DNA from 3 places in the Simiduia agarivorans SA1 genome. Region 3 is predicted to be linked to each of the others. Evidence: predicted binding sites of a transcription regulator. Region 3 holds the regulator's gene; each other region holds the start of a gene.

The links. Region 3 encodes LexA, which represses DNA repair genes until DNA is damaged. Its sites were predicted from a motif close to ACTGTNTNTANANACAGT; they were not measured.
Region 1: the regulator LexA is predicted to act here: its motif matches at 7,098-7,115, upstream of recN (DNA repair protein RecN).
Region 2: the regulator LexA is predicted to act here: its motif matches at 7,970-7,987, upstream of dinB (DNA polymerase IV).

Annotation. Positions count from the first base shown of each region.
Region 1 covers NC_018868.3:3,774,539-3,784,511, reverse strand. The annotation lists gene M5M_RS16870 (methyl-accepting chemotaxis protein) at 1-1,467, opposite strand, end outside; gene M5M_RS16865 (YfiR family protein) at 1,512-2,084, opposite strand; gene dapB (4-hydroxy-tetrahydrodipicolinate reductase) at 2,253-3,059, opposite strand; gene dnaJ (molecular chaperone DnaJ) at 3,103-4,230, opposite strand; gene dnaK (molecular chaperone DnaK) at 4,339-6,270, opposite strand; gene grpE (nucleotide exchange factor GrpE) at 6,396-6,959, opposite strand; gene recN (DNA repair protein RecN) at 7,155-8,813, shown strand; gene fur (ferric iron uptake transcriptional regulator) at 8,973-9,380, opposite strand; gene M5M_RS16830 (outer membrane protein assembly factor BamE) at 9,464-9,868, shown strand; gene M5M_RS16825 (RnfH family protein) at 9,882-9,973, opposite strand, start outside.
Region 2 covers NC_018868.3:1,847,990-1,857,962, reverse strand. The annotation lists gene M5M_RS08200 (efflux RND transporter permease subunit) at 1-1,951, shown strand, start outside; gene M5M_RS08195 (flagellar brake protein) at 1,948-2,631, shown strand; gene M5M_RS19465 (hypothetical protein) at 2,676-3,302, shown strand; gene M5M_RS08185 (CaiB/BaiF CoA transferase family protein) at 3,310-4,494, opposite strand; gene M5M_RS08180 (acyl-CoA dehydrogenase) at 4,510-5,700, opposite strand; gene M5M_RS08175 (LysR family transcriptional regulator) at 5,849-6,727, shown strand; gene M5M_RS20140 (hypothetical protein) at 6,982-7,596, opposite strand; gene dinB (DNA polymerase IV) at 7,988-9,058, shown strand; gene M5M_RS08160 (hypothetical protein) at 9,284-9,973, shown strand, end outside.
Region 3 covers NC_018868.3:251,034-261,006, forward strand. The annotation lists gene topA (type I DNA topoisomerase) at 1-685, shown strand, start outside; gene M5M_RS01145 (DUF6586 family protein) at 689-1,150, shown strand; gene M5M_RS01150 (hypothetical protein) at 1,232-1,489, shown strand; gene M5M_RS01155 (cell division inhibitor SulA) at 1,635-2,045, opposite strand; gene lexA (transcriptional repressor LexA) at 2,042-2,650, opposite strand; gene M5M_RS01165 (LOG family protein) at 2,794-3,444, shown strand; gene M5M_RS19240 (DUF6763 family protein) at 3,454-3,774, opposite strand; gene M5M_RS01175 (TetR/AcrR family transcriptional regulator) at 3,907-4,536, shown strand; gene nagZ (beta-N-acetylhexosaminidase) at 4,558-5,577, shown strand; gene M5M_RS01185 (mechanosensitive ion channel family protein) at 5,583-6,683, shown strand; gene M5M_RS01190 (hypoxanthine-guanine phosphoribosyltransferase) at 6,673-7,227, shown strand; gene M5M_RS01195 (S-methyl-5'-thioinosine phosphorylase) at 7,227-7,967, shown strand; gene M5M_RS01200 (cold-shock protein) at 8,284-8,496, shown strand; gene M5M_RS01205 (CsiV family protein) at 8,525-9,472, opposite strand; gene mfd (transcription-repair coupling factor) at 9,477-9,973, opposite strand, start outside.

The sequences.
Region 1 (9,973 bases), 780 kb from region 3:
GCCCTCGGAGGCCTTGCGGGCAACATCGGCAATGTTTTCCATGTTGCGTTCCATTTCACGGGTCGCGGCGCTTTGCTCTTCCGATGCACTGGCAATCTGGTTGGTCTTATCTTTGATGGCACCCACACCACCGGTGATGGCATCCAGCGCCTGGCTGGCTTCCTCGGCCTGGGTAACCGACTCAGAGGCCTGACCTGTGCCCTTTTCCATCATCTGCACCGCTTCGCGGGCACCCGACTGCAAGCGCTCAATCATCACCTGAATTTCCTGGGTGGACGATTGCGTGCGCGAGGCCAGGGTGCGCACCTCATCTGCGACCACCGCAAAGCCGCGTCCCTGTTCACCGGCCCGGGCCGCCTCAATGGCCGCGTTCAATGCCAACAGGTTGGTTTGCTCGGCGATACCCCGGATCACGTCCAACACGCTGCCAATGGAATCCGTCTCTGCGCGCAGCTTGTCGATCACTTCGGCGGCGGCATCAATGTCGCGGGCCAGCCCTTCAATTTTGCTTACTGTACTGCTCACAACGGCACGACCGGCATTGGCCTGCTTGTCGGCTTCCTCGGCGTTGGCGGCAGCCTGTGACACATTGGACGCCACGTCGCCCACCACGGCGGCCATTTCCCGCACTGCGGTCACCACCTGCTGGATTTCCGTTTGCTGGCGCACCACGCCGCGCTCGGTTTCTTTCGCCGTGCCGGACAGGCCATTGGCCTGGCTGTTGAGGTCAGTCGCCGTTTCCGCAAAGTCAGCGATAATGCCGTGCACCTTATCAACAAAGGTATTGAACGCGGTCGACAGGCGCCCCACTTCGTCCTGGGAATTCACCGGCAAACGCCGGGTCAGATCGCCCTCGCCCCCGGCAATGTCTTCCAACGCTTCGGCCACCGAGTTGATGGGGCCCACGATACCGGCCTGCAGTACGAAGGATATGATCGCAGCCAGAACACCGATGACCACCACGGTGACAATCGCGCCCCAGACTGCATCAGCAACGGCTTCTTTCAACTCATCCAGGCTGGTCAACAAGTAGATGGTACCGACTTTGCTGCCGCCCGATTCGATCACCGAGGTCACACTGACCCTGTCTTCAAGCAATACAACGCCGAGGTTGCCCGGGCTCGACGGGGCCCCTGCCGGCAAGCTTTCGCTGCCTTTACGGCCGCGCTCGTACCAAACAAAGGGTTTGCCATCACTGCCGTAAATGACTGCGCTCAACACCCGGTTCTGCAACTGCAAGCTGCCGAGAATATCGCGGGCCGACGCACTGTCGCCAAACGCAATGGCACCCACGGTGGCATTGCCGATAATCTCTGCAAGGTCCTGGGTATCCGATTGGATCGTTGCCTCAGCGCGCTTAACCTCCGCCCGTACCGACAGGGTACTGGAGATAATGACCGCCAACAGACTGGTGACGGTTATGCCCAGAAACACCTTCCACTTTAACGACAGGCTGAACATATTCATGTGATAGATACCTTAACTTTCAAGCACTTAGTATTTCCGGGCCACTATCGACCCAATCTCAATAATGCAGGTGACACGGTCAACCCGCTGGCAAGCAATGCAGTGCGATTAATCTGCATAGAGACCCGGTTACCCGAACCCACTACACCCACCATGCCACCTGCGGAGGCGAATCCCTCCATGTCACTTACCGACAGCACCTTCAGGTTATCGAGCCGTTGCAGGATTTCTTTAACTTCGGCCCTTAAACCCGCGGCAATAAACAACTGATGACAACCCGTAAATCCCCCGTCGGGTACCTGCTCCATCACGCGGACCACGATTTCGCGAGGCCCGACCCGGCGTCCGCCGAATTTGGCAGCCAGACTGCCCTCAAACGGATCGGGTCCGAGCACACACACCACAAAATCCGACCGACTGCCTGCAAAGGCTTCATCCGGCCAGGTTACGTGCTTGGCCAAACCCACCATAAAATCCGCCAGCACCTTGCGCCCGTTGTAGGTGTCGCTGAGACGATCCGCCAGCGACTGCTGGGAAAGCACCAGCCACAGGCCGAGCAGCAGCGTGCCTCTGAGAAGCAAATGCACAGATCTCGCAAAGGTTTCCCCAAACGCCACAGTGGTTCCTTCAGACGGTATTTATACAGGCACGCAAAAAGTGGCGAGCACACTTGAGCATAGTCATCAATCAGCCAAAGCACCAAATTGGCCCGACCAAAGGAGGGATTTGAGTCAGAAAAAAGCCCGCAAGGTGCGGGCTTTAAGGAGAACGGATAACGCGCAGGATCAGCGCAAGCCTAAAACATCCTGCATATCAAACAGGCCACTGTCTTTGCCTTTAAGCCAGGCGGCAGCCCGCACCGCACCGCGGGCAAACGACATGCGGGACGAAGCCTTATGGGTGATTTCAATGCGCTCGCCCTCGGCCATGAACATCACCGTGTGATCGCCAACCACGTCCCCGCCCCGCACGGTGGCAAAACCGATGGTATCGCGCTCGCGGGCGCCAGTCTGCCCCTCCCGGCCATAGACCGCCACCTTGTCCAGGTCGCGGCCCAGTGCATCCGCCAGGACCTCCCCCATGCGCAAGGCAGTACCGGACGGGGCATCGATTTTGTGGCGATGATGCGCCTCGTAGACCTCGACGTCGTAGTCGTCACCCAGTATTTCCGCAGCAGATTTAAGCAACTTGAAGCACAGATTCACACCTGTGCTGTAATTGGCTGCCATCACCATCCCGGTGGCATCGGCGGCCGCCAGCAGCTCGGTTTTTTCATCGTCGGAGAAGCCGGTGGTGCCTATCACTATAGAGCGGTGCGCGTCGGCACAGACCCGGGCATTGGCCAGCGTGGCTTTGGGGATTGTGAAGTCGATCAACACATCAAAATCATCGATCACCGCGTGAATATCGTCCACCACGGCCACACCCAGCTTGCCGACACCCGCAATTTCACCGGCGTCTGCCCCCACCAGGCTGGAACCCGGGCGTTCGATCGCCGCCGCCAGCTCGACGCCGTCGGCATTGGCAATCGCCTCGATCAGCATCTTCCCCATGCGCCCGCCGGCACCGGTTACTGCAAGTTTAACGGTCATAAAAAATCCTAATGTTGCCAGTGACTAGCAATAAATCAGTCGCTTATATTTTCATATCGCCAAAAAAGTTTTTCATGCCTTCAAACCAGCTGCTCTGGCGTGGCGAGTGCTTGTCACCGGTCATGGTGGACTGGAACTCTTTCAACAGTTCTTTTTGCTTGTTGCTGAGATTGACCGGTGTTTCCACGACCACTTTGCACATCAGGTCACCGGGGCTGCCTCCCCGCACGGGCACAACCCCTTTGCCGCGCAAACGGAACATTTTTCCGGTCTGGGTTTCCGCCGGCACTTTCAGTTTGACCCGACCGTCCAACGTGGGCACTTCCAACTCACCGCCAAGTGCCGCATCCACAAAACTGATAGGCACTTCGCAATAGAGGTTGCGGCCATCGCGCTCAAAAATACTGTGCTCTTTCACGTGCACCTGCACGTACAGATCACCGGGCGGGCCACCGGCCTCACCGGCCTCCCCTTCACCGGCCAGACGAATGCGATCGCCGGTATCAACGCCTGCCGGCACTTTGACTGACAGGGTGCGGGTTTCCTCTTTGCGACCCTGGCCGTGACAGCTGGTGCAAGGATCGGTAATGATGGTGCCACGCCCGCGACAGTTGGGACAGGTTTGCTGTACCGAGAAAAACCCTTGCTGCATGCGAACCTGACCGATGCCACCACAGGTGGTACAGGTACTGGCTTTGGTGCCTTTTTTCGCACCCGTGCCATCACAGGGCTCGCAGGCGACCAGCGTCGGTACTTTGATTTTTACCGTGGTGCCTTTGACGGCGCTTTCCAGATCCAGATCGAGGGTATAACGCAAATCGGAGCCGCGCGCAGGGCCACCCCGACCGCGGCCACCGCCGCCACCAAAAATGTCGCCGAACACATCGCCAAAAATATCGCTGAAATTACCAAAGCCCTGGCCGCCGCCACCGCCGCCCGCCATACCCTCAACACCGCGGTGACCGTACTGGTCGTAGGCGGCGCGCTTCTGAGCATCGGACAAAACTTCATAGGCTTCGTTAGCCTCTTTGAACTTGTCTTCGGCCTCTTTGTTATCGGGGTTGCGATCCGGGTGAAATTTCATAGCCACGCGACGATAGGCCTTTTTCAGCTCCTTTTCGTCGGCGCCGCGCTCCACACCCAGCACTTCGTAATAATCACGCTTTGACATAGTTTCGGTATCTTCGCTAAAAACAATGGCGCGGCTTTGCGGGCCGCGCCTGAGAGAAGGTTAACACCGGGCGAACAACGCGTTCGCCCGTGTCCGAGCCACGAGACTTTATTTCTGCTCGTCTTTCACTTCTTCAAACTCGGCGTCTACCACACCGTCATCGGCTTTGGCCTGCTCGGCACCGGCTGCGCCCGCGCCGCCGGCGGCCTGTTGGGCCTGCGCCTGCTCGGCATAAAGCTTCTGTGCCAGCGAGCTGGATGCTTCGGTCAGCTTCTGGGTCGCCGCTTCCATGGCCGCCTTGTCGTCACCTTTGACCGCCGTTTCGGCTTCCGTCAGTGCCGCTTCGATAGCCGCTTTCTCTTCCTCGGTCGCCTTGTCGCCGGCCTCGGTCAGCGTCTTTTTGGTGGCAGAAATCAGGCCATCCAAGGTGTTGCGCGCAGTGACCAGTTCTTCGAACTTTTTGTCTGCCTCGGCATTGGCTTCGGCATCGCGCACCATCTTGTCGATTTCGTCATCGGACAGACCCGAAGAAGCCTTGATCACGATGGACTGCTGCTTGCCCGTGGCCTTGTCTTTCGCGCTCACGTTCAGAATACCGTTGGCGTCGATGTCGAAGGTCACTTCAATTTGCGGCATGCCACGGGGTGCGGGCGGAATGTCGGCCAGGTCAAAACGACCCAGCGATTTGTTCTGCGCCGCTTGTTTGCGCTCACCCTGAACCACGTGAATGGTCACGGCAGTCTGGTTGTCATCGGCTGTAGAGAACACCTGCGACTTTTTGGTCGGGATAGTGGTGTTCTTGTCGATCAGTGGCGTGGCCACGCCGCCCATGGTTTCGATACCCAGGGTCAGCGGGGTTACGTCCAACAGCAGTACGTCTTTCACGTCGCCGGACAGTACCGCACCCTGAATCGCAGCACCCATGGCCACCGCCTCATCGGGGTTCACATCCTTGCGCGGCTCTTTGCCGAAGAATTCGGTCACGTATTTCTGTACCAGCGGCATACGGGTCTGACCGCCCACCAGAATCACGTCGTTGATCTCGCCCACAGACAGGTCGGCGTCGGCAATGGCCTGCTTCACCGGCTCCATAGAGCGCTTCACCAGATCTTCGACCAGTGACTCCAGCTTGGCGCGGGTCAGCTTCACCACCAAGTGCTTGGGACCGGTGGCATCAGCGGTGATGTAGGGCAGGTTCACTTCAGTCTGCTGGCTGGAAGACAGCTCGATCTTGGCCTTTTCTGCAGCCTCTTTCAGACGCTGCAGTGCCAGTGGATCGTTGTGCAGATCAATGCCGTTGGACTTTTTGAACTCGTCCGCCAGGTAGTCGATCAGGCGCAGGTCGAAATCTTCACCCCCCAGGAAGGTGTCACCGTTGGTGGCCAGCACTTCAAACTGGTGCTCGCCATCCACGTCGGCGATTTCGATGATGGAGATATCGAAGGTACCGCCACCCAGGTCGTAAACCGCAATGGTGCGATCGCCTTTCACCTTGTCCATGCCGTAGGCCAGGGCCGCGGCAGTGGGTTCGTTGATGATGCGCTTCACTTCCAGACCGGCAATTTTACCGGCGTCTTTGGTGGCCTGACGCTGGGAATCGTTGAAGTAAGCCGGTACGGTAATTACCGCCTCGGTCACCGCTTCGCCCAGGTAGTCTTCGGCGGTTTTCTTCATCTTTTTCAGCACTTCGGCAGAAATCTGCGGCGGCGCCTTACGGTCACCCTTCACTTCTACCCAGGCATCACCATTGTCGGCGCCAACAATTTTGTAGGGCACCATTTTGATGTCTTTCTGCACTACGTCATCGGTGAACTTGCGGCCGATCAGGCGCTTCACCGCGAACAGGGTGTTAGTGGGGTTGGTGACGGCCTGGCGCTTGGCACTCTGGCCAACCAGTACTTCGCCATCTTCGGTGAAAGCGACGATTGAGGGCGTGGTGCGATCACCTTCCGCGTTTTCGATCACGCGGGTCTTGTCGCCTTCCAGAACGGACACACAAGAGTTGGTGGTGCCCAGGTCAATACCGATAATCTTGCCCATGGAAAAATCTCCGAATAAAAACTTGTTTCAAATGCGGCGCCGGTTCAGTCCAGCGCGGCCGGTTGTTTTGCCTTGTTCTCTATATTGGCGCTGTTTGCCAATTTTCAAGGCGTGATAACAGCAATTTATGGTGCCTTTGATACCACCACCATGGCCGGACGCACCAGGCGACCGTGCAGGGTGTAACCCTTCTGGAACACATCCATGACGGTATTGGGTTCCATGTCCGGGTTGGGCACCTGGGTCATGGCCTGGTGCAGATTGGGGTCAAACGGTTCGCCCACGGGGTTAATCTGGACCACCTGATGGCGCTTGAGACCGTCAATGAGACTTTTCAACGTCAACTCAAGCCCTTCGGCCACCGACTTCATCGCCTCGTCATCGGCGTTCACGTTGGCCAGGGCACGCTCGAGATTGTCGGCCACCACTAACATGTCCTGCACCAGTTTCTCCTGGCCGAACTTGTGGGCCTTCTCTACGTCCTGCTCCGCACGGCGACGGGCGTTCTGGGCCTCGGCAGCGGCGCGCAGCGCGGTGTCTTTTGCCTGCTGCAACTCGGCTTCAAGGCGCGCAATGTCGGCCTCCAGGCCCTGGGGTTCTGACAGCTCAACCTCCACATCCGGGCTGGCTTCGGCTTCTACCGCTACATCGGTTTCTTCAACGGGCGGCTTTTGTTGTTCAGTCGACACGCGTGTTCCCCTGTTCAAACTGGCTGATAAGTACTCTGATAAATGATTACTGCGGTGTGATTACCACAACCTGCAGCCTATATGGGGGCTCACACGCGCCATTCAAGTGTTATGCCGGGCTTGAAAAGCGCAAAAATTACTGTATAAATAAACACTGTTTACATATACATGGATTTTTCGCCCTGGTGACCGCTTATGTTAACGCTTCTGTGCATCCGCAATTTCACGTTGGTAGAGCAGCTGGATCTTGAACTGCACGACGGATTAACCGCCATTACCGGCGAGACCGGCGCAGGCAAATCACTGCTGCTGGATGCGCTGGGTATGGCGCTGGGCGAAAAAGCCGATGCCGATAAGGTACGGCATGGCTGTCAGCGGGCGGAAGTCAGCGCCACCTTTGATATCACCCAGTTACCCCGCGCCAACAAGTGGCTGAAAAACAATGATTTCGAGACCGATAGTGAGTGCATACTCCGTCGCACACTCACTGCTGAAGGGCGGTCACGGGCCTTCATCAACGGCCAGAGCGCAACACTGGCACAACTGAAAACCCTGGGCGAGCTGCTGTTGGATATTCACAGCCAGCACGCTCACCAGAACCTGCTCAAACCCGACCACCAACGCGCGCTTGTAGACCAGTTTGGCGGCCATACCAGCCTGTATCAGGCGGTCAAGGCCAGCTGGAAAGAGTGGCAATCACTTGCCGCTCAACTGCAGTACCAACGCGACAACGAGGCCGAGATGAGCGCGCGCAGCCAGCTGCTGCGCTATCAGGTAGAGGAGCTGGATCAACTCAACCTGCAGCCGGGCGAGCTGGAGCAACTGGAAAGCGAGCACCGGCAGCAGGCCAATGCGGAGCAAGTACTCACCAGCAGCCAGCAACTCGCGGCTCTGTGCAGCGATGACGAGCAGGGCCTGCTGGATGGGCTGCGCAAAGGCTTATGGCTACTGCGGGAGCTGCCCGATAAATCGAGCCAATTGCAAGAAGCAGAGCAATTGCTGATCAACGCTCAGATACACATCGAGGAAGCCGTCAGCGCCATCGAGCACCACATCGACAGTTTTGAAGCCGACCCGGAACGCCTGCAATGGCTGGAGGCCCGCCTCGACAGCATTTACCAGATCGCGCGTAAACACCGCGTCAGCCCCGGACAGCTGACAGAGTTACATCAGCAGTTGGCGGAAGAACTGGCGCCGCTGGCGGCAGCAGAAGGCGGCCTGGATGGCCTTGCCCACGCTACCGCAGAGGCTGAGCTTAATTACCGCAAGCTGGCCACAGAGTTGTCGCAACAGCGTAAGCAGGCCGCCACCCAGTTATCACGTGGCATCAATCGTCAATTACAACAATTGAGCATGGCCGGCGCGCTGGTGGATATCGCCGTCACCGACGCCGACGCTTCGGCGACCGGTACCGATGCCATCGCCATCAATGTTGCGACTAACCCCGGGCAACCGGCGCGGCCGATGGCCAAAGTGGTCTCGGGCGGTGAATTGTCGCGCATCAGCCTGGCCATTCAGGTTTGCGTGGCCAACAAATCCACCATCCCCACCTTGGTATTCGACGAAGTGGATGTGGGCATTGGCGGCGCGACTGCGGATATCGTTGGCCGACTGCTGCGCCAGCTGGGGAAAGACGGGCAGGTCATTTGCGTCACCCACCTGGCGCAAGTCGCCAGCAAGGCCCACCAGCACCTGCAAGTGCGCAAGTTGCAACGTAAAGGCAACAGCCAGTCCACTCTGGTGCACCTGGCCGGCGAAGAAAAAATCGAGGAAATTGCCCGCATGATGGGCGGCGTGGAGTTGACCGAGCAGACGCGCGCGCATGCGCGCGAGATGCTGGAGCTGAGTTGCTGAGAAACCTGGATTAATTTACTGAAGCGGCGCGGCGGCCCTGTGGGAGCGGCTTCCCAGCCGCGAAACATCTGGCGACGTCGATATTAATCAGGATAGGTCCCCACCTTTCGCAGCTGGGAAGCCGCTCCCACAAAACGCCCGCGCGCCAAGGGAATGACGTCACTTCTTCGGCTTCACGTAAAGCACCAGGTTGTGGTCTACCAGCTCATAGCCGTGTTTCTCAGCGATCATCTCCTGCAGCGCTTCGATTTCATCGTTGTGAAACTCTATAACTTTGCCGGTTTCGGTGCAGACCATGTGATCGTGGTGGTCACCGCGATCCATTTCGAACACGGAATGGCCACCATCGAAGTTGTGACGCGTCACCAGACCGGCCGTCTCAAACTGGGTCAACACCCGGTAAACCGTCGCCAGGCCCACGTCTTCGCCTTGCTCCAACAAGGTTTTGTACACTTCTTCCGCGCTGTAATGATGGGTGCCATCACTCTCCAGGATCTGCAAAATTTTCACGCGTGGCAGGGTCACTTTGAGCCCCGCTTTGCGAAGTTCCTGATTCTCTGAGCTCATTTGGCATCCTCTTTTGATTATCTGGCGACTTGCGAGTGAGTCCGGTATTATCCCCGTTCGCTTGAACTTGTGGAACCCCTTAAATGCAGTCCCCGATCCGTTTCATTCAGTCCCGACTACGCGCTAACACCTTGATTTTATTATTGTTAGCGGGCGTTTTAGGTGGCTGCAGCTACTTTCAATTCCCCGGGGTTTACCGCATCTACGTGCAGCAGGGCAACATTGTGACCGACGAGATGGTCGATCAGCTGCAACAGGGGATGACCCGGCGTCAGGTGCGCTTCATTCTGGGTACACCCCTGGTAGAAGATACCTTCCATGCGGATCGCTGGGACTACATGTGGACCATGAAATACCCTAACGGCGACACCAAACGCAAGCTGTTCACGGTTTATTTCGACGGTGAAAATCTGGCCAAGTTCGAAGGTGACTACGTCAAAGGTCAGGTGCAGAAAGAGACTGACTCCCCGCAGGACCAACCCATCTGACCGCCGCCGGGGTTCAGTCCTCGGTCTTTTTCGCCGCCCGCTTTTTGCGGGCCTCTTTGGGGTCTGAGATCAGCGGACGGTAGATTTCTACCCGGTCACCCGCAC
Region 2 (9,973 bases), 1.6 Mb from region 3:
GAAAATGGCAGAGGGGCTTACCAGCAGGGTGGCCTATGAAATTGCGGTCAAGCGCATGTTCTGGCCTGTGGTGGCGTCTACCGCAACCACATTGGCTGCGTTTTTACCGATTATGTTCTGGCCTGGTGTGGCGGGGCAATTTATGCGCTATCTGCCCGTGACCGTGTTTGCTGTTCTGGTGGGCTCGCTGGTCTACGCACTGTTTTTTGCGCCGGTGCTGGGGTCTTTGATGGGGCGTACCCGCATGTCACTGGAAGTGCAGAATTATCTTAAAAGTCTGGAGTCCGAAGAACCGACCCGGCTGGGCGGTATTACGGGTGCCTATGCGCGGGTACTGAAAAAACTTATGCGCTGGCCGGCACTGGTCGCTCTGGCGACGTTTATGGGACTGTTTGGCATTTTCCAGACTTACGGTGCCTATAACGCCGGCGTGGAATTCTTCACCGAAACGGAGGAAAAATACGGCACCGTTGCTGTGCGTGCACAAGGCAACTTCTCCGTTTATGAAATGGAAGCACTGGTCTCGGAGGTCGAGCAGCGGGTTTTGCAGGTGGATGGTGTGTATGTGGTGTATACCGCAACTGGCAGAGGCTCCAGCAGCCAGAGTGGCAATCGCGAATCCTCCAAAGACCAGATCGGTACCATGCTGGTGGAACTATACGATCCGGCAACGTTGGGCCGCTCAAGCCATGCGGTGTTTGCCGAGATCCGTGAAAAAACCGCCGATATGGCCGGCATAAAAGTCTCTGCCGATCCGTTTGAGGGCGGGCCTCAGCAAGGCAAACCGATCCAGATTCAATTGGAGTCCATTCACAGTGACGTGCTGATGCGGGAGACACGGCGGTTACGCGATGCGCTGGAGCGCGAGTTTCCAACCCTGCGCGATATCGTCGATACAAGTCCGCTGCCTGGCATCGAATGGGAAATGCAGGTGGATCGCGCGGTGGCTGCGCAGTTGGGTGTGAGCATGGTGGATGTGGGGCACGCAGTCTCACTGGTGACCAATGGTGTCAAAGTCAGTGAATACCGCCCGGACGATGCCGATGACGAAGTGGATATCCGCGTGCGATTTCCGATGGATGCCCGAGGCGTCGGGGTATTGGATTCGTTGCGTATCGCGACATTGAACGGGCCTGTGCCTATGAGTAGCTTTGTGACCCCGGTGGCCAAGCCCAAAGTGGATAAGGTGCAGCGCAACAATGGCATCGAGGTGATGACGGTCAAGGCCGATGTGCAACCGGGTGAGGTAGTCGATACTGAAGTTAAAAAAATTCAGGCCTGGCTGGAACAGCATCCGCTGGATCCCCGCGTCAGGGCAGTGTTTCGTGGCTCGAATGAAGAACAGGCTAAATCCTTTGCGTTCCTGAGCGTAGCGTTTTCGCTGGCCTTGTTTCTCATGTTTATTATTCTGGTGACCCAGTTCAACAGTTTTTATCAGGCCGCCCTGATTCTTTCAGCGGTAATCATGTCGACCGCCGGGGTCTTGCTTGGTTTGCTGCTAACCCAATCCACCTTCAGTGTTATTCTCACCGGGGTCGGGATAGTCGCGCTTGCCGGGATCGTGGTGAACAACAATATTGTTTTGATTGATACCTTTAATCACCTGCGGGAAAAACAGCCGGATCTGGCGCCCATTGACGCCATTGTCATGGCCTGTGCGCAGCGCCTACGGCCGGTATTTCTGACCACCGCCACGACCATTCTCGGGTTGTTGCCTATTGCAACCAATATGTCGGTGGACCTGATCGGGCGCGATGTGGTTGTAGGTGGTGTTGTGGCCAGCTTCTGGGTGCCGTTGGCGAGCGCGATTGTCTATGGTCTAATCTTCTCAACAATTCTGACGCTATTGGTGACCCCAGCCATGCTGCTGTTGCCTGCTCGTTTGAAAGTGCTGGCGTTGAAATTGTTGGATAAAATCGACCCCAATCGCAAAGTGACCGTCAGTGAATGAGTGAGTCTGGAAGTAAGACATTTGAGCAGTATCAGCTGCCTTTCGGGTATCCGCTGGCGCTGGAAGGCGCCAGTGCGGGCGGCTCGCCGTTTAAATTTGCGTCAAAGTTGGTGGGCTGTGTGCCCGGTGAATACCTGTTGGTGACCTTACCGAAAGCGGCCAAGGCCTCCAGTATTCGCTCTGGGCAGAAGCTGTTGGTGAAAATCATGGCGGGCAATGGCATTCTGGCGTTTGCCAGCCAGGTTGAACAGATTATCACTCATCCGAAGGCGCTGATTTTCCTCAGCTATCCTGCCCGCCTGAGTTTTAAGGAAATCCGCGGGGCTACCCGCATCGAGCTGCAATTGCCGGTGTCGGCCAGTGTAACCCAGGGGCTGCAAACGGCTACGGCGGATGGGCTCTACTCCGATATCAGCGTACTTGGCGCGAGAGTTGCGCTCACTGCGCCCATCGCCGAAGTGGGCGATGTGATCACGCTGAATAGTCAGATTGAACTGGTGAAGTTTTCCGGCACTTTGTCACTCGAGGCGGTGGTGCGCGCGAGGGTAGAGCGCAGCACACAGGAAATGGCATCCGGTCATCCTGCCGTGTATGGCGTGGAGTTTCTCGAAATGGAGGAGAAGCAACGGTTGATGCTCTATGCTTTTGTATATTCCATTATGGCCGGCTCCGGTACCTGAACCCTGCCTGTCCGGCCCGGTTATTCATCAGGGGCTGGAGCGGTATGCGTAAAACTCTTCTTGCATGTTCAATTAGCTTTTTGCTGAGTGCACCGCTCACGCTTGCGTCTGAGCTGGATATCAATCGACTCTGGCTGCCTAAAAGCTATGCCTTGCATTGGACGTCATTACGAGCGGTTGCCGAGTCTGCAGTGGCTACCGATCGATGTGTTACGCTGGTTCGCGGTGAAATCGCACGGACCAAAAGCACGCCCGAGCACCCTGTGTTCGGCATTACCTGTCGCGATGAAAACAGCCGTACATTTCTGTTGTTATACGATGGACTGACCCTGGCGTCGTTGGATGTGAGTAGTGGGGAAGCCAAGGTCGACTACGACCCCAGCATTCTGGAGCGGCCGTTTTATGAGCATTGCCTGAGCCGCTGGCAGGAAGAACTGGTTAATATGAAAGATCTGTCCTGGCTGGACAGCATTGAGAACTGGCGCGCCAGCCGGATAGATGAGTTTGAACGCGATGGCAGCCCCGGCGCGCATTTCTACTTTGAGCGACATTTCGACGCCACTGATATTGCCGGTGCACCGCTGGAATACACCGCTTATTGTGACGGCGAAAACATTGCCTCTGCCACCACCCGGATCGCTCCAAGGGCGGCCAATCAGCCGGGCCGGTAAGACGGGTTTAATCGCCGTTCAGCCAATCCGTTATAACCTCGCTCTGGTGCTCTGCCAGTTTGGGCGGTGCCTGACGCAGGTTCAGATCGCTTCTGCCGAAATGAATCGGGTTGCCGGGTAAAGTCACTGTGCCCGTGACAGGGTGCTCCAGCTCAACGCGCATGCCGCGGTGCAGTATTTGCGGGTCACTGAACACCTGATCGACTGAATTGATTGGCCCGCACGGGACACCCAGGGGTTCCAGCAGGTCTAACCAGGCTTGTGTGGTATTGGCGGCCAACAGTGCGGCGACTTCGGCACAAATGTGTTCCCGGTGGGCGATGCGGGCCGGATTGGTCGCGTAACGAGGGTCGTCTGCCAGTTCGGGTTTGCCGGCTGCCTGGCAGAATTTTTTGAACTGTCCATCGTTGCCGACTGCCAGGATCATGTGGCCGTCGGCGGTGGCAAACGCCTGGTAGGGAACGATATTCGGGTGTGCGTTGCCCATGCGTTTTGGCGTGATGCCGCCCACCAGGTAGTTGGTGGCCTGATTCGCCAGCACTGCCGCCTGCACGTCGAATAACGCCAGATCAATGTATTGCCCCTGACCGCTGCGTTCGCGCTCCAGCAGTGCACTTTGGATTGCAATAGTGGCATACAGGCCGGTAAACAAATCGGTGACCGCAACGCCCACTTTTTGAGGCCCTGCGCCCGGCATTCCGTCGGGCTCGCCGGTAATGCTCATGAGTCCGCCCATACCCTGGATCATGAAGTCATAGCCCGCGCGCTGGCTGTAAGGGCCGGTTTGGCCAAAGCCCGTGATTGAGCAATACACCAGCCGGGGGTTGGCTGACTTGAGCGCGTCGTAATCCAGGCCGTATTTTTTGAGCCCGCCGACTTTGTAATTCTCCAGAATCACATCGGCCTTTTGCGCCAGCTGATGGATGATTTTCTGATCGTCCGGTTGGGTGATATCCAGTGCGATCGAGCGCTTGCCCCGGTTAGCGGCCATAAAGTAAGCCGCGTCTTCGGTATCCTCGCCATTGCGGTCTTTCAGGTAGGGTGGGCCCCAATGGCGGGTGTCATCACCCGCACCGGGACGTTCGACTTTCACCACATCGGCCCCCAGATCTGCCAGCAACTGACCGGCCCAGGGGCCAGCCAGAATGCGGGACATATCCAGTACCTTTAAACCATGTAAAGGCGTGTTCATCATCGATTGCTTCGATTAATAAAAGGCCTGGATGCCGGTTTGAGACCGGCCCAGAATCAGCGCATGAACGTCCTGGGTGCCTTCGTAGGTGTTGACGACTTCCAGGTTGACCATGTGGCGCATGACGCAGTATTCATCGGAAATACCGTTGCCGCCGTGCATGTCGCGGGCTTCGCGGGCGATCTCCAACGCTTTTACACAAGAGTTGCGCTTCAGCAAGGAGATCAGCTCGGGCGCCAGTTGGCCTTGGTCTTTCAATTGTGCGGCGCGCAGGCAGCCCTGCAGCGCCAGGCTGATATCGGTTTGCATGATCGCCAGTTTTTTCTGGATCAGCTGATTGGCAGCCAGCGGGCGGCCAAACTGTTTGCGTTCCAGTGTGTAGTCGCGCGCAGAGTGCCAGCAGGCTTCGGCTGCGCCCAGTGCACCCCATGAAATGCCCAGGCGAGCGCTGTTCAGACAACCGAACGGGCCTTTCAGGCCGGTCACGCCGGGCAACAGGTTTTCTTCTGGCACAAACACATCGTCCATTACGATTTCACCGGTGACCGATGTACGCAACGCCAGTTTGCCTTCGATTTTGGGCGCGGACAGACCTTTCATGCCTTTATCGAGAATAAAACCGCGGATGACCTGCTCGTCATCTTTTGCCCACACCACGAATACATCGGCGATGGGCGAGTTGGTGATCCACATTTTTGCACCGCTCAGACGATAACCTCCGTCGGTTTTGCGTGCCCGTGTCACCATGCCGGCGGGATCCGAGCCGTGGTCGGGCTCTGTCAGGCCGAAACACCCGATCCATTCGCCGCTTGCCAGTTTTGGCAGGTACTTTTCTTTCTGTGCTTCCGAGCCGTAGGCGTAGATCGGGTACATTACCAAGGATGACTGTACGCTCATCATGGAGCGGAAGCCGGAGTCTACGCGCTCGACTTCGCGTGCAATCAAACCATAACTCACGTAGCTCACCCCCGGGCAGCCGTAGCCCTGCAGAGGCGAGCCGAGCAAGCCCAGTTCGCCCATCTCGCGGAAAATGGCGGGGTCGGTGGTTTCATTACGGAATGAGTCGCGCACGCGGGGCAGCAGTTTATCTTGCGCGTACTGGTGGGCGGTGTCGCGCACCATGCGTTCTTCTTCAGTGAGTTGCAGATCCATCAGGAACGGATCGGCCCAGTCAAAATTTTTCGCCCAGTGGTTTTGCGCGCTCATAATGCACCTCAGGATTCAGGTCCGGCTTCGAAAGGTCTTTGGGATACGGCCAAGATGGGCCGCTACATGACTGGAGAGTGTAGCAAAGGCATTTTCATATAAAAAATATATAATATGTATGGCAGTCATACATTAAAGAGATTGGTTCATGGATATCAGGCAACTTCATGTGTTCATCGCTGTGGCCGACTCCGGCAGTTTTACCAGCGCAGCGAACCAGCTTCACATTGCGCAGTCCGCTATCAGTGTGTCAATCCGAAAGCTGGAACAGTCATTGGGTGTCCAGCTGTTTGATCGCACAGAGCGGCGATCAACGCTGACAGCGGAGGGGCAGGTGTTGTTGTCCCGTGCGCGTCAACTGATTGCACAGTTCGAGCAAACCCGCCTGGAAATGTCGGATTTGGGTGGGCTTAAACGAGGTAAGGTGCGACTGGGCACGTCGGCTATGGTGGGCTCTTACTTTTTACCGTCTTTGATTGCTGAATTCCGTGCCCGCCATCCTGCGATCGATTTCGAGGTGTCCGGAGAAGGCACTCGGGCAGCACAAGCGCGGTTGTTGGCGGGCGATATCGATATGGCGGTAGTGAATCTGCGCGAATTGCCCTCGCAGTTGGCCGGATGTCAGTTGATCGCCCAGAATCTGGTGGCTTGCATGTCGCCTTCGCACCCTCTGGCTACACGTAAACGGGTCGCATTGGAGGATTTATTAGCGCAACCATTGGTGGTGTACGGCAAAGGCTACTTTCTGCGAGATTGGTTAGAAGCCGAGGCACAAAAGCGGGGTGTTGCCCTGCGGATTGCACTCGAAACCAATTTATTGCGTCTGATGACGGAGTATGTTGCTGCGGGCCAGGGGGTAGCGTTGACGTTGGAAATGATGGCCAGTGCGGAACCTGCGTTAAAAGGCGTGCCGATCAGTGGTGCCAAACCGTTGGAATTGGGAATCGCATGGCGAAAAGACAGGTATCTTTCCCTGGCAAACCAGGCATTTGTGGACTTTCTGGTAGAGAGAAACGCGACACAATAAAAAAACCGGGCACCTGAGTGCCCGTTTCTCATAGCACTATCAGGTCTTACTTAGCCTTTGGCTTGCGACCGCGCTTGGCACCGGCTTTTTTAGCGGCTTTTGGCTTGGCGGCTTTCTTGGCAGCTTTTGGCTTGGCGGCTTTCTTGGCCTTAGGCTTGGAAGCTTTCTTGGCTTTGGCAGCGGCTTTCTTGGCTTTGGCTTTTTCCTTGGCAGCGGCTTTTTTGGCAGCTGCTTTGGCTTTGGCGGCGGCTTTCTTAGCTTTGGCTTTTTCCTTGGCAGCGGCTTTTTTTGGCGGCGGCTTTGGCTTTAGCGGCGGCTTTCTTGGCCTTGGCCTTCTCTTTGGCCTTGTCAGCTTTGGCTTTAGCCTTGGCTTTGATGGCGGCTTTCTTGGCCGCTACTTTGGCTTTGGCCGCGTCTTTCTTGGCTTTGGCCTTGGCTTTGGCTGCGGCTTTCTTCTCTGCAGCCTTCTTCTTCTTGGCGATTACAGCCTGCTGCTTGGCGTAAGCCTTGTCCAGCTGGGCGGCAACCTTGTTGTCAGCCTTAATGGCTTTCAGAGCAGCCTTGGCTTCGGTAACAGCGGCTTTTGCATCAGCAGCAGCGGCTTTGGCAGCAGCGGCTTTAGCAGCAGCTTTCTCAACAGCCTTAACAGAGGCTGCAGATTTCTTCTTCTTCTTGGCAGAAGCGAGGGCAGCAGCCGCTTTTTTGGCGTCGGCGGCAGCTTTGGTGGCTGCCTTGTTCAGGGTAGCAATTTCCTTGGAAGCATCAGATTCCTGCTTGGCGCGAGCTTTGGACAGGTCGGCCTGGACTTTTGCCAGTTGTTTTTCCAGTTCTGCAACTGGATTAGCAGCTTTGGTTTTACGTGCAGCCATGGTGTATTTTCCTTGGTTGTTTTTGTGAAAAAAATGCCAGCTGTTTAAGAAAAAAAGGTTCGGCGTGTATACGTTAAGCAATTGTGGTGAAAATTCAAGCAAATTACAAAAAAAATCTGCTGAAAAGTTGAAAAAAAACCAATTTATTTGAAAAAAATATGTTTTTTTCTTCAGTTGAGGGGTCGGTTGGCTTTGCGGGTGCTTTTTTTAAAAAAAAGCGCCCGATTTCGGATCGACAAAATGGCTCCCGAAACAGGCCAAAGAAACCCGGAAAACGAACGTTCTGGTCTTCGTTATTTGTTGGATTGAATTCCCTTTTCGGGCGCTGGCAAAGCACCGGTCAAAACTTTTTTATCTCGCGCACGGCATTTGGCCTGTATATAATTACAGTATGAGCGATAAGCCTTCAGTCCGAAAAATTATTCATATCGACGCCGATTGTTTTTATGCGGCGTTGGAGTTGCGGGATCACCCTGAATTGGTGGGTAAAGCTATTGCTGTCGGTGGTAGCGCGAGTGGCCGGGGTGTGATTTCAACCTGTAACTATGAAGCGAGGCGTTTTGGTATCCATTCTGCAATGCCGACTGCGACGGCATTGCGACTTTGCCCGCATCTGGTGCTGATGCCTCATCGATTTCAAGTCTATAAGCAGGCGTCGAAGGATATGCATGAGATCTTTTCTCATTATGCGTCGGTCATTGAGCCATTGTCATTGGATGAGGCCTATCTGGACGTATCCGACAGCGGACTGTTGTCTGGCAGTGGCACCTTGATAGCGGAGGCAATCAGAAAAGAGGTACGCGCTGCGGTGGGAATCACGGTATCTGCCGGCGTGGCACCTAACAAGTTCCTGGCAAAAGTTGCCAGTGATTGGAATAAGCCTGACGGCCTGTGTGTCATCAAGCCGGCGCAGGTGGCCGGGTTTGTCGCTGGATTGCCGGTAAGCAAGATATTTGGTGTTGGGCGAGTGACCGCGGCCAAAATGCAGTCGTTGGGACTTCATCAATGCAAGGATCTGCAGGCCCGGAGTGAAATGGAGCTGGTTTCCCACTTTGGCAGCTTTGGTTCGCGCCTGTACTCCTTGTGTCGGGGAATAGATCATCGTCCTGTCGCCGCGACGCGTACCCGCAAGAGCATGAGCGTCGAGCACACTTATGCAACAGATCTGATCGGTCGGGATGCCTGCCTTGAACGGGTGCCCGACCTGCTTATTGAGCTTGATCAACGAATGCAGAAAATCGAGTCTGGCCTGTTCATCTCTGGCTGTTTTGTCAAAGTGAAATTTTCGGACTTTTCTGTAACCACCTTGGCCAGAGCGGGTATTAAACCTGGGGCGTGCCTGTATAAGAGTCTGTTTTCAGAGGCGCTGGATCGCCACAACCTTCCGGTCCGGCTCTTGGGGATAGGGGTAAAGTTAGCACCGCGACAGGGTGACGCCGGCGCCCAATTGGCGTTGTTTTAACGGGCCCCTGAAAAAATCATATTGGCGCCTATATATAGAAGGTAGATCGCAGGCATAACGCGCCGACCCCCGATCGTGGATCTGTAGTCTGGCACCGTTCGTTAACTTAGTCCTCTGCAGCTGTCAATCTGGTGATTTTTATTCATGCCACTATAATCCCGCGCCTTTCGCCGGTGAAACCTGCCGGCACTTATTCAGAACCGATGTACTTGAGGTAGTAAGTCTGTGATTGTGTTTTCCGCCACACACAAGGCCAGTGGACGGGCCTTTGTGGGTAGTTGTCGCGTGGATTTGGATTTTCATTGGGCAATGTTGCTCACTCAGGCCGAGGAGGGGGTGCCGGGCCCGCTTTATGATTTGCTCAGGACTGAGGGGGCGGACGGTTTTGACGTGGCGGAGTACGCTGATGCGGACAATGCGCGCGAATTGTCTGCCCTGTGTCGCGAAGCACAGGAGGAATTACAGGCAGAATTGATTCGCTCAGTCACTCAGCGCAAAGAAGTCACCGCCACCATTGATAAATCCCTTCTGGAAGGCACGGATGAAGACGCGGATGACGATTTGGATGGCTGGTTGCAGGATCGGCGTCAGCAGCAAGAGCAGCAACAACTGCAACAGAAGCAGAAGCCACAGCCACTTCAGACGCCCGATCCCGTGCCGGTAAACCCGGCGACCACATCGGTGGCTCTGCGGCAAACCAAAAGCACCGAAGATGCGGCCGATATGCGCGCACTCATTGCCAGCATTGAAGCGCGACGCAAATCCCAGCTGAAATCCTCGGGCCCCGCAAAAAGCGTTCGTTCTGCGTCCAAAGCCAGCAGCCGGAAACCGGCTTCCGGCGGCAAGGCCAAGGTGGAGTCGGCGGCTGCAAGAGAGCGTCGGATCAAGGCCGCGCTCGCCGAGGAAAAAGCCGCC
Region 3 (9,973 bases):
GCGCTGCAAATTGTGCCGTGCGGCCATGGACAGCTACCTGCTGGATGAAACGCGCAAGCTGCACATCTGCGGCAACAACCCCGATTGTTCCGGTTTTGAAGTGGAAGCCGGTAGCTTCAAGATCAAAGGTTACGATGGGCCCACGCTCGAGTGCGATAAGTGTGGCAGCGAAATGCAGCTCAAAACCGGCCGCTTTGGCAAGTACTTTGGCTGCACCAATGAGGCCTGTAAGAACACCCGCAAGCTGCTTAAAAATGGCGAAGCGGCACCCCCCAAAATGGATCCGGTGCCCATGCCGGAACTGGCTTGCCAGAAAGTGGACGACACCTACATCCTGCGCGATGGTGCTGCAGGTTTGTTCCTGGCTGCCAGTCAGTTTCCGAAAAACCGCGAGACCCGGGCACCGCTGGTGAGCGAATTGCTACCGCACAAGGATGAGATCGATTCCAAATATGCGTTTCTTATGAAGGCGCCTGTTGTGGACGACGAAGGTAATCCCACGCTGGTCCGGTTCAACCGGAAAGAAAAAACCCACTACGTCCAGTCTGAAGTGGATGGTAAGGCATCGGGTTGGAAAGCCGTGTACGAAGGCGGCAAGTGGGTGACCGAGGTGGCACGTAAAGCCAAAAAAGCCCCGGTCAAGAAAAAGGCAACCAAGAAAAAAGCCCCGGCCAAAAAGGCCTGAGCCATGGCCGCCAGCCTGAATCAACAATTTGCCTGGTGTGAGCTGCTGCTGGCCCAATGGGGCGCTGACAGTCTGCCGTGGCGACAGGACGCGTTGGTGCAGTCGCTCAGCTGGCACCTGCACATCGCCTATTGTGCGTTGCTGCGCGATATGGCGGGCGCTGCGCGTTTGCCGCTGACGGTGGCGCCTACCAGTGTTCTCGCCCTGATCGAACGAATCCCGGACGGCCGTAACTGCCCTGCCGAGTGGGAAGAGCTGGCGCAGCTGGAGTCCGGGGATAGTTGGCTTTCGGCTTTACGCTCACAGCCGGCGACGCCCGCCCAGGTATTGGACACAGGACAAGCGCAAAACGCCTTGATTGCCTCGAGCCAGGGTGCGGCTCTGGATGTGAATGGTTGCCGCGAGGCGCTGGTGGCGCTCAAACGCTTCACCGAGCGCTGGCGAGAACTCGGGCAGGAGTACTAGCGGCTTTCGCTGCCTCCAGACCGGCGCGCATGATATGCAAAATACTGTTAGACTAGCGTCTGAATGCAGTCAGGAGTAAGCATGTCCTCTGATTTATACGAAATCATTGAGCTCTCAACCGGTGAAATCGCATTGCGGCGGGCAGCGGAAGAGGGTGAGCCGCTGGTGGTGATTAAGTTCTCCGAGGAGTCCTTGTATTTCTTGAAGGATGCTAAGTACGAAGTTGCCAAGGCCATGATTGAAGCCGGTATGGAAGCCGCCGGTGAGGCAGCTATAGCGTCCGGCATAGAGCCTGACGGTGGCGATATCACCCGCGATCAAACCAAAACACTGCATTGATCTCAAGGGGCTGATGGTGACACGGCTGGCCAGCCGCAATGGCCGGCATTAAAACCACCCAAGCCTTAATTAATCCCGGGATTCGCGATCCCAGTTCGTGCGGCTTACCTTTCAATATTGCCCTGACAGGGTTTTTAACCGTGTTCTAGTGCAAGTTGCCTTTTACCAGGAGCGCCCTGCAATTCCCAATGCTTGCGGCTTGCTCCATTTCCGCCGTAATGGCCGATTCAGCGTTGATTTCAGCAACCACCGTATGGCTGTTCCCTGCGGCGAGAGCCTCCCAGGTCATCCACAGTGCACTTTCGGGCGAGTCGGCCCGGATTACCCTGATGCTGCGAGGGTTTAATCCTTGCTGTCGTAACCACGCCTGGCTGATGCTGCCGTGGCTGATGATGGTAAGCCAGCGCTGGTCATCTTCATTGCCCAGAAAGCGCAGCATGGGCAGTAATAGCGCCGATTGCTGGCTCCAGGGAATGATCAGCTCGGTGACCCGATGCTCTGGGGCATGGGGCTGGGTAAAGGCGTTGGGGGATTGTTGCAGCGCCAGATTCATCACAGTTTACCCCGGCGCATGACACCCACGCTCAAGCCTTCGATGGCAAATTCTTCCGATTTAAGGTCGACTTCAATGACCTCAAAGTCCGGGTTTTCCGGGTGCAGTCTCACGCTGGCACTGCCGCGCTTGTGCTCAAACCGTTTGACCGTCACATCATCGCCAATGCGCGCCACCACAATATCGCCATTGCGGGCGTTCTGTGTGCTGTGTACCGCTAACAGATCCCCATCGAGTATGCCGATGTCTTTCATACTCATCCCATGTACGCGCAGCAGGTAGTCGGCGCGGGGGCTGAAAAAATTGGCGGGCACTTCGCAATACTCTTCGATATTTTCTTCGGCCAGTATGGGGTTGCCCGCGGCCACCCGGCCCACCAGAGGCAGGCCGGTTTCTGACTCCGGTAACCGGATGCCCCGGGATGCGCCGGCCACCATCTCAATGGCACCTTTGCGCGCCAGCGCCTTCAGGTGTTCCTCCGCGGCATTGGCCGATCGGAAGCCCAGTTCTTGTGCGATCTCGGCACGGGTTGGCGGGTAGCCGGTTTCATCAATGCAGCGTTTGATCAGGTCGAGCACTTCCTGTTGACGGGCGGTGAGTTTGATCATCCGTAGCTCCTGAGGCTGGTCTGTTTATTTGTACAGTTGCTGTGATTATATACAGTAAAATTTATTCGGCAAGCAGTTGCGGGGAATAGCTATACTGAATTGGAAGGAAAAGAGAATAGTGCATTGATATATAAGGAGTTTTTATGTTTGATGCAAAAATGCCAGAAGCCTGGCGGGTGCTGCGAATTCAATCTGAACTGGTGGATGGGATAGAGCAGCTGATCAAAATCAAAGGTGCTGTGACCGTATTCGGCAGCGCCCGTACGCCGGAAGAACATCCCTATTATGCGGCGGCGGAAACCCTGGGTCGCCTGATGGCAGAAGCCGGGGTGCCGGTGATTACCGGTGGCGGACCCGGCATCATGGAGGCGGCCAATAAGGGCGCGAAGGACGCCGGCGGCGTCAGTATCGGGCTCAATATCACTTTACCCATGGAGCAGGCGCCCAATCCCTACCAGACCATCAGTCTGACTTTCCGGTATTTCTTTGTCCGCAAGCTCATGTTTGTCAAACACGCGGTCGGGTTTGTAATCATGCCGGGCGGTTTTGGTACCCTCGATGAGCTGTTCGAAGCTCTCACCCTGGTTCAGACCGGCAAAGTGGCCAGCTTTCCGATTGTGTTGGTGAATCGTGAATACTGGGCCGGGCTGGTGGACTGGTTAAAAAACCGGATGTTGGCCGATGGCAATATCAATCTGGAGGATATGGCGCTGGTGCAGGTGGTCGATACGCCGGAACAGGCCGCCGATATTATCAAAGCCCACCTGGTGGCACGCAATGCGGGGTCCAGTTAAGGGGGTGTTTCAGGCATCGTCAAAGCCCTCGAACGTATCGCCCTCTAGCAGGTCGATGACGCTGTCGGGATCAAACGGTGTGGTGGAATCATTATCTGGCGCGTTGGGTAGGGTTGCGGTGTCACCAAAGCCCGCCATCGCATCTTCGGGCTCTGCGGCGTATTGCAGCGCCAGTGCCTGCCAGTTTTCTGCATCCAGCTCGTCGAGGTCGCCATCAACGTACTGGATGGCGATGCTGGCGGTATGCTCGTCGATCGCCACAATCTCAAAATGCTGACCGGTTTCGACGTTCAGATACCATTGTCCGGTGCGCGCCAGTATTTTCATCATTGCCACCTCCTCAAACACTATACGCCCACCGGTGATTTTTTACACAATGGGTATCCTTGACAGAAAATTAATGTAAACGTATGTTCGAAAGCTTATATTGACTGCCACGCCTGAACATTCAAGAGACTGTCCATGTCACAACCCGATACCGTAGCCCGCATTCTCGATGCAGCCGAAGCGCTGTTTGCCGAGCGGGGTTTTGCGGAAACATCACTCAGAACCATTACCAGCACCGCCGGTGTCAATCTGGCTGCGGTTAACTACCACTTTGGGTCGAAAAAAGAACTGATTCAGGCGGTTTTCGCCCGCTTTCTCACGCCATTCTGCCAGGAGCTTGAGCGTTCATTGGTCAAGCTGGTTGACCGCAAGGGAACCGAGCTGTCGCCGGAAGATTTGCTCGAATGCCTGTTTTCCACCATATGTGACGGTTCGGAGGAGGGCAGTTATGCCGCCCAGCGCTTTATGCGGTTGTTGGGGCTCGCCTATGCCCAGTCGCAAGGCCATATCCGGCGGTTTATCATTGCCCGTTATGGCGAGCACTATCAGCGATTCACCGGCTTGCTGAAAAAAGCGGCGCCTGAAATCGACCCGGTGACTTTTTACTGGCGATTGTATTTCATGCTGGGGGCCACCATTTTTACCTTGTCGAGTTTTGATTCCATCAGTGGCATCCTGAAAGAAGATTTTGGTCAGGACAGTACCGTACTCGGCACAACCCAAATGATGGTGCCGGCACTGGCCGGTATGTTTACCGTAAAATAATTCAGTATAAGAGATCATTTCATGACGGTTGGTGTTGTCATGCTCGACGTGGCGGGCCTTGCGCTTACGCCGTACGATAAAGCCCTGCTGAAAAATCCTCAGGTTGGCGGCTTGATCCTGTTTTCCCGCAATTACCGCGACCGTGAGCAGCTCATGGCGCTGGTTACCTCAATCCGTGCTTGCAGTCCGGACATTGTGATCGCTGTGGACCATGAGGGTGGGCGCGTGCAGCGGTTTCGCGACGGCTTTACCCGGATTCCCGCTATGCAAAGCTTTTTGCCCGCCTACCGGACGGCGCCGGCAGCGACACTTGCGCGAGTGCGCGATGTGGGCTGGCTGATGGCGAGTGAATTACTGGCGTGCGGGATCGATATCAGTTTCGCACCGGTGCTGGATGTGGATGACCATCACTGTCAGGTCATTGCCGATCGCGCGTTTTCGCCCGACCCCAGTGAGGTGGTTGTGCTGGCAGGAGCGTTTATGGATGGCATGCATGAAGCGGGTATGGCGACCACGGGCAAGCATTTTCCTGGCCATGGCTCTGTAACCGGCGACAGTCATTTGGTCCAGCCGATAGACGACAGGCCCCTGGCACAAGTGACCGCGCATGATTTGATTCCTTTTGCCCGGCTTGCACCAAAGCTGGACGCCGTTATGCCTGCACATATCGTTTTCAGTCAGGTGGATGACCAGCCAGTGGGATTTTCCGCGCATTGGTTAAAAACCGTTTTGCGCGGGCAGTTGAATTTCAATGGGGTCATTTTCAGCGATGACTTGTCAATGGCTGGTGCCGAGAGTGCGGGCAGCTATGCCGCGCGCGCGGATGCCGCGTTGAAGGCGGGCTGTGACATGGTGTTGGTGTGCAACCAGCGCGAGGCGGCGCAGGAAGTGGTGCAGCATTTGTCCGAGCTTGCTCAACCCGGCTCTGAACGTTTGCCTGCGATGCGCGCGCGCAAGCGCTGTCATTGGCAGGATCTTCACGATAATCCACGCTGGCAGCGCATGGCTGCCGAACTTTCACCCGAGACTATGGAAGGCTAGTGGCCATGGAAACGTTTAATCAATGGATCAGGTCCTGGGCCGGGCATGCGGATGCCTGGATGGTGCAGGTGTTTTTTGTTGTGACGGCGACCTTGCTGGTGGCGTATCTGGTGCGCCGGCTGCTGCGCCGTTTGGTTAATCACGCAGGCGCCACTAAAAGCTTGTGGGACGATGCATTATTTTTGTCGGCACAAAAGCCGCTTGAGTGGCTGTTCTGGCTGTTGGGTTTGAGTCTGGCGGCCGAAATTGTTGAGCGGGCGTCCAGCTCAGAAATTCTGGCTTTGGTGGGGCCTGTGCGCGAGGCCGGTCTGATCGTACTGCTCACCTGGTTTGTGGTGTCATTTATCAAACGCGCCGAACAAAACCTCATGAGTCCGGAATTCATGGAGGCGCCCATTGATGAAACCACGGTCATGGCGCTGGGCAAACTGTTGCGTCTTTCCGTCATTATCACTGCCGTGCTGGTGGGCTTGCAGACCTTCGGTTACAGCATTTCCGGTGTGCTCGCGTTTGGTGGTATCGGCGGTATCGCGGTTGGCTTTGCTGCCAAAGATTTGCTGGCGAATTTTTTTGGTGGCTTGATGATTTATCTGGACCGCCCCTTTGCCGTGGGTGACTGGGTGCGTTCGCCGGACAAATCCATCGAAGGCACCGTGGAGCATATCGGCTGGCGCCTGACCCGTATCCGCACATTCGACAAGCGGCCCTTGTATGTGCCCAATTCCGTGTTTACCCAGATTGCGGTGGAAAACCCCTCGCGCATGACCAATCGGCGCATCTACGAGACCATCGGCATCCGTTACGCGGATGCGGCGGCCATGCCCGCCGTGGTGCGTGACGTGGAGGCCATGTTGCGCGCGCATGAGGCCATCGACACCGAGCAAACGCTGATAGTGAACTTCAATGCCTTTGCCAACTCCAGCCTCGACTTCTTTGTTTACACCTTCACCAAAACCACCAACTGGGTTGAGTTTCATCAGATCAAGCAGGATGTGTTGCTGAAAATTCTGGCGATCATTGAGCAGCACGGCGCTGAGTGTGCCTTCCCGACCCGCACGCTGCACATTCAATCGGATGCGGAGCCCGAGGCTAGCCATGCAGGCTGAGGCGGGCTGGGCATTACCCGAAGGCGCGCTATGCCTGCTGGACGCAGATGCCATGCAGCGCCACATTGAGGCTGCTGCACAGGCCCTCAACGCCCGTTTTGCCGGCATCCAGGAGCCGGTGCTGATGCTCGTGGTGATGAATGGCGGGCTATGGTTCGCCGGCCAGCTGCTGGGACGTTTGCACTTTCCGCTGGAGCTCGATTACGTGCACCTGAGCCGGTATCGCGATACCACCCGTGGCAGGGAGCTTGAGTGGCGAACCTTGCCGTCCAAATCACTCACCGGTCGGCGGCTGCTTTTGATTGACGATATTCTCGATCAGGGCGTTACCGCGCAAGCGTTGGTGGAGCACTGCCGGCTCCAGGCCGCCACCGAGACCACGCTGGCCGTGATGTTGGAAAAGCCGGCGTCCTGCCGGTTGGTGAATGTGCAGGCGCAGATTGTGGCCTGTCAGATACCGGATCACTATGTGTTTGGCTGTGGCATGGACCTCAATGGTCTCTTGCGCAACCTGCCCGCGCTTTATTATTTGCCGGAGGCCTGATGCTGGCAGTTATTGGTGGCAGTGGCTGGGAGGCGCTGCCCGGGTTCAATCCGCGTGGGCAGCATCGCCCTGACACTCCCTATGGCGAGATCGCCGGCGACATTGTGGAAGGCGAATTGGCGGGGCGGCCGTTGATGTTTCTGTCCCGGCATGGTCAGGGGCACCGGCTGGCACCTCATCGGATAAACTACCGGGCCAACCTGTGGGCGCTCAAACAACTAGGGGCCAGAGAAATTCTGGCCATTAATGCCGTCGGCGGCATAGGGCCCGATTCTGGCCCGGGCCAGCTGGTATGCCCAGATCAGTTGATTGATTACACCTGGGGCCGGGAGCAGACCTTTTTTGCAGACCCGGTTGAGCATATCGAGTTTGCCGATCCGTTTGATACCGCTTTGCGTCGGCGTCTTTTGCAAGGCGCGAAAGGGGCCGGTATAGCGCTGGTTGACGGCGGCGTGTACGGGTGTACCCAGGGTCCCCGGTTGGAAACCCGGGCTGAAATTGAGCGCCTGCGTCGCGATGGCTGCACGCTGGTGGGGATGACCGCCATGCCAGAGGCCGCGCTCGCGCGGGAACTTGGGCTTGCCTACGTCAGCCTGTGTATCTCGGTCAACTGGGCGGCGGGTTTGTCAGACCTGCCTATCACCATGGACGCGATATTGGCGGTGCTGGCGCAAAGTCGTACGCCGGTTTTAACCCTGATTAGCGCGCTGGCCGCGGCCGGATCGGTGACACCCGAATAAGGTGTCGGAAAAATAGACAAGCTGGCGTTTTTTCTTTACAGTCGGTCAAATATGTCGGATCGATTCGTCAAGTGTTGATCCGCCTGCATTGGGGCAGGTATAGCGGGCGAAAGCCACTGCATAGAAGAGTATTCGGGGTATTGTCCTTTGGGGGTTATACCCGTTTTTTTAGGGATGGCAGTGTCGGTATCACACTGTTCTCTAAAACACGTTCAGGCCTGGGCCTGAACCACTTGGGGCAAGGTCGATCCTGCGTCGACTCGATTACCTTGACCGGCAAGCGTTACACACATAACAATAATGAGGTTTTATCACAATGGCTGATCGCGCAGTCGGTGTTGTTAAATGGTTTAACAATGCCAGGGGCTATGGCTTCATCTCTTTCGGCGAACAACAAGAAGACGTGTTTGTTCACTACCGCAATATCCGTGGCGAAGGTTATCGCTCGCTGGCCGAAGGTCAGAGCGTCGAATTCGATTTGCTCAAAGGCGACAAAGGCTTGCAGGCTGAAGACGTCGTCTGCGTATAAAAAAATACCGGCCAGTGGCCGGTATTTTTTATTGCAAACCTGAGGGCGGTTCGCTCTCGGGTGTTACCTCCAGCGCCGGCTTTTCATACGGCGTAATCAGTACCATTACCCCGATTTTGGGGTGATCGATGTAGTGCACCTCGCCACTGCGCATTCTGCGCGTTTGTTTCAGTGTTGCCAGCTCGCTGATCACAAACGGTTTGGTCAGAATACTTTGGTAGGTGTTGTCGATCGCGACCTGCTGGTTCCACAAATCCTGTCCCTGGCCATTGAATGTCTGACTCGCCATGAAATTGAATGCGCTTTCTTCCTGTTGGGCTTTTTCCAGGTGAGGCTTAACAGGCAAGGGAGGCCAGCCCTGGTCTCCCTGACCGAAGTTTTCGGCGAAGGAGGCCATCCAAAGGTCGGTATCGAAGTGCAGGTAGCGCGATACGCCAACGCCGATTTGTCCGGACAATTCGGTGTCTTGATCAAAACTGTCCCCGCCTTCAACGACAATGGCCTGCGGTGTTTCATTGACTGGTTGTCGCCAGGCCTGATGAAACAGAATCCGTTGCCGGTTGCGCCTCGCCAGTGCGGCGATGGTGTCATTCAGCCCCCGCTCGGCTTCGGGGAGCTGGATGTAAGGTTGGTGTGCCAGAATCTGCGCCAACTCCTGCTCTGAGGGTGCCAGAGGTGCAGTGGGTGCCGATTCCAGCGGCAAGGTCCCATCGACCGTCTGGGCCGGTAATGCCGGCGTCTGTTGCGCTTCGAAATAGGCTTCAGCGGTTTTGAGGTAGCGGGCGCCCGGACGATACGCCAGTGTTACGTCCTTGCGGAATGTTTCTATGCCTGAAACCAATTGACTGTTGGCCGGTTGGGTAAAGATCGCCACTTCTACCTGATACCAGCGCGGCTGGTCTGGTGCCGCTGTCTGGGCCCATGCAACATTGGCGAACAACAGCATTCCGAAGGTGATAACGCGAAAAAAAATCATAGTGTTAAACCAGGTTGGCAAGTAAGGCCTCGGTGGTGGCCAGTCGGATTTCAGTGCTTTCCATATCATGCAGGAATTTCAAACCATTGGCACCGTGCATTTGGTATTTTTGCGGTTGAGTTTGCACCAGCTTGATGATTTTCAACGGGTCGACCTTGGGCTCTTTGTTGAAACTGATTTTGCCCCCGGTGGGGCCCGCCTCGAGTTTTTCGATGCCCATTGCCTCTGCGGTGAGTTTCAGGCCGGTAATGCGGAACAGGTTTTTGACCGGGTCAGGCAAGAGCCCGAAGCGGTCGATCATTTCCACTTGCAGTTCTTTTAACGCGCCTTCATCGGCGGCGTTGGCGATGCGCTTGTACATGATCAGACGGCTGTGCACATCGGGCAGATAGTCGTCGGGGATCAGTGCCGGTATGCGCAGGTTGATTTCTACTGCGCTGCCTAATGGCGCATCGAGGTCAGGGGTTTTACCCGCCTGAATGGCTTTGACCGCGCGATTGA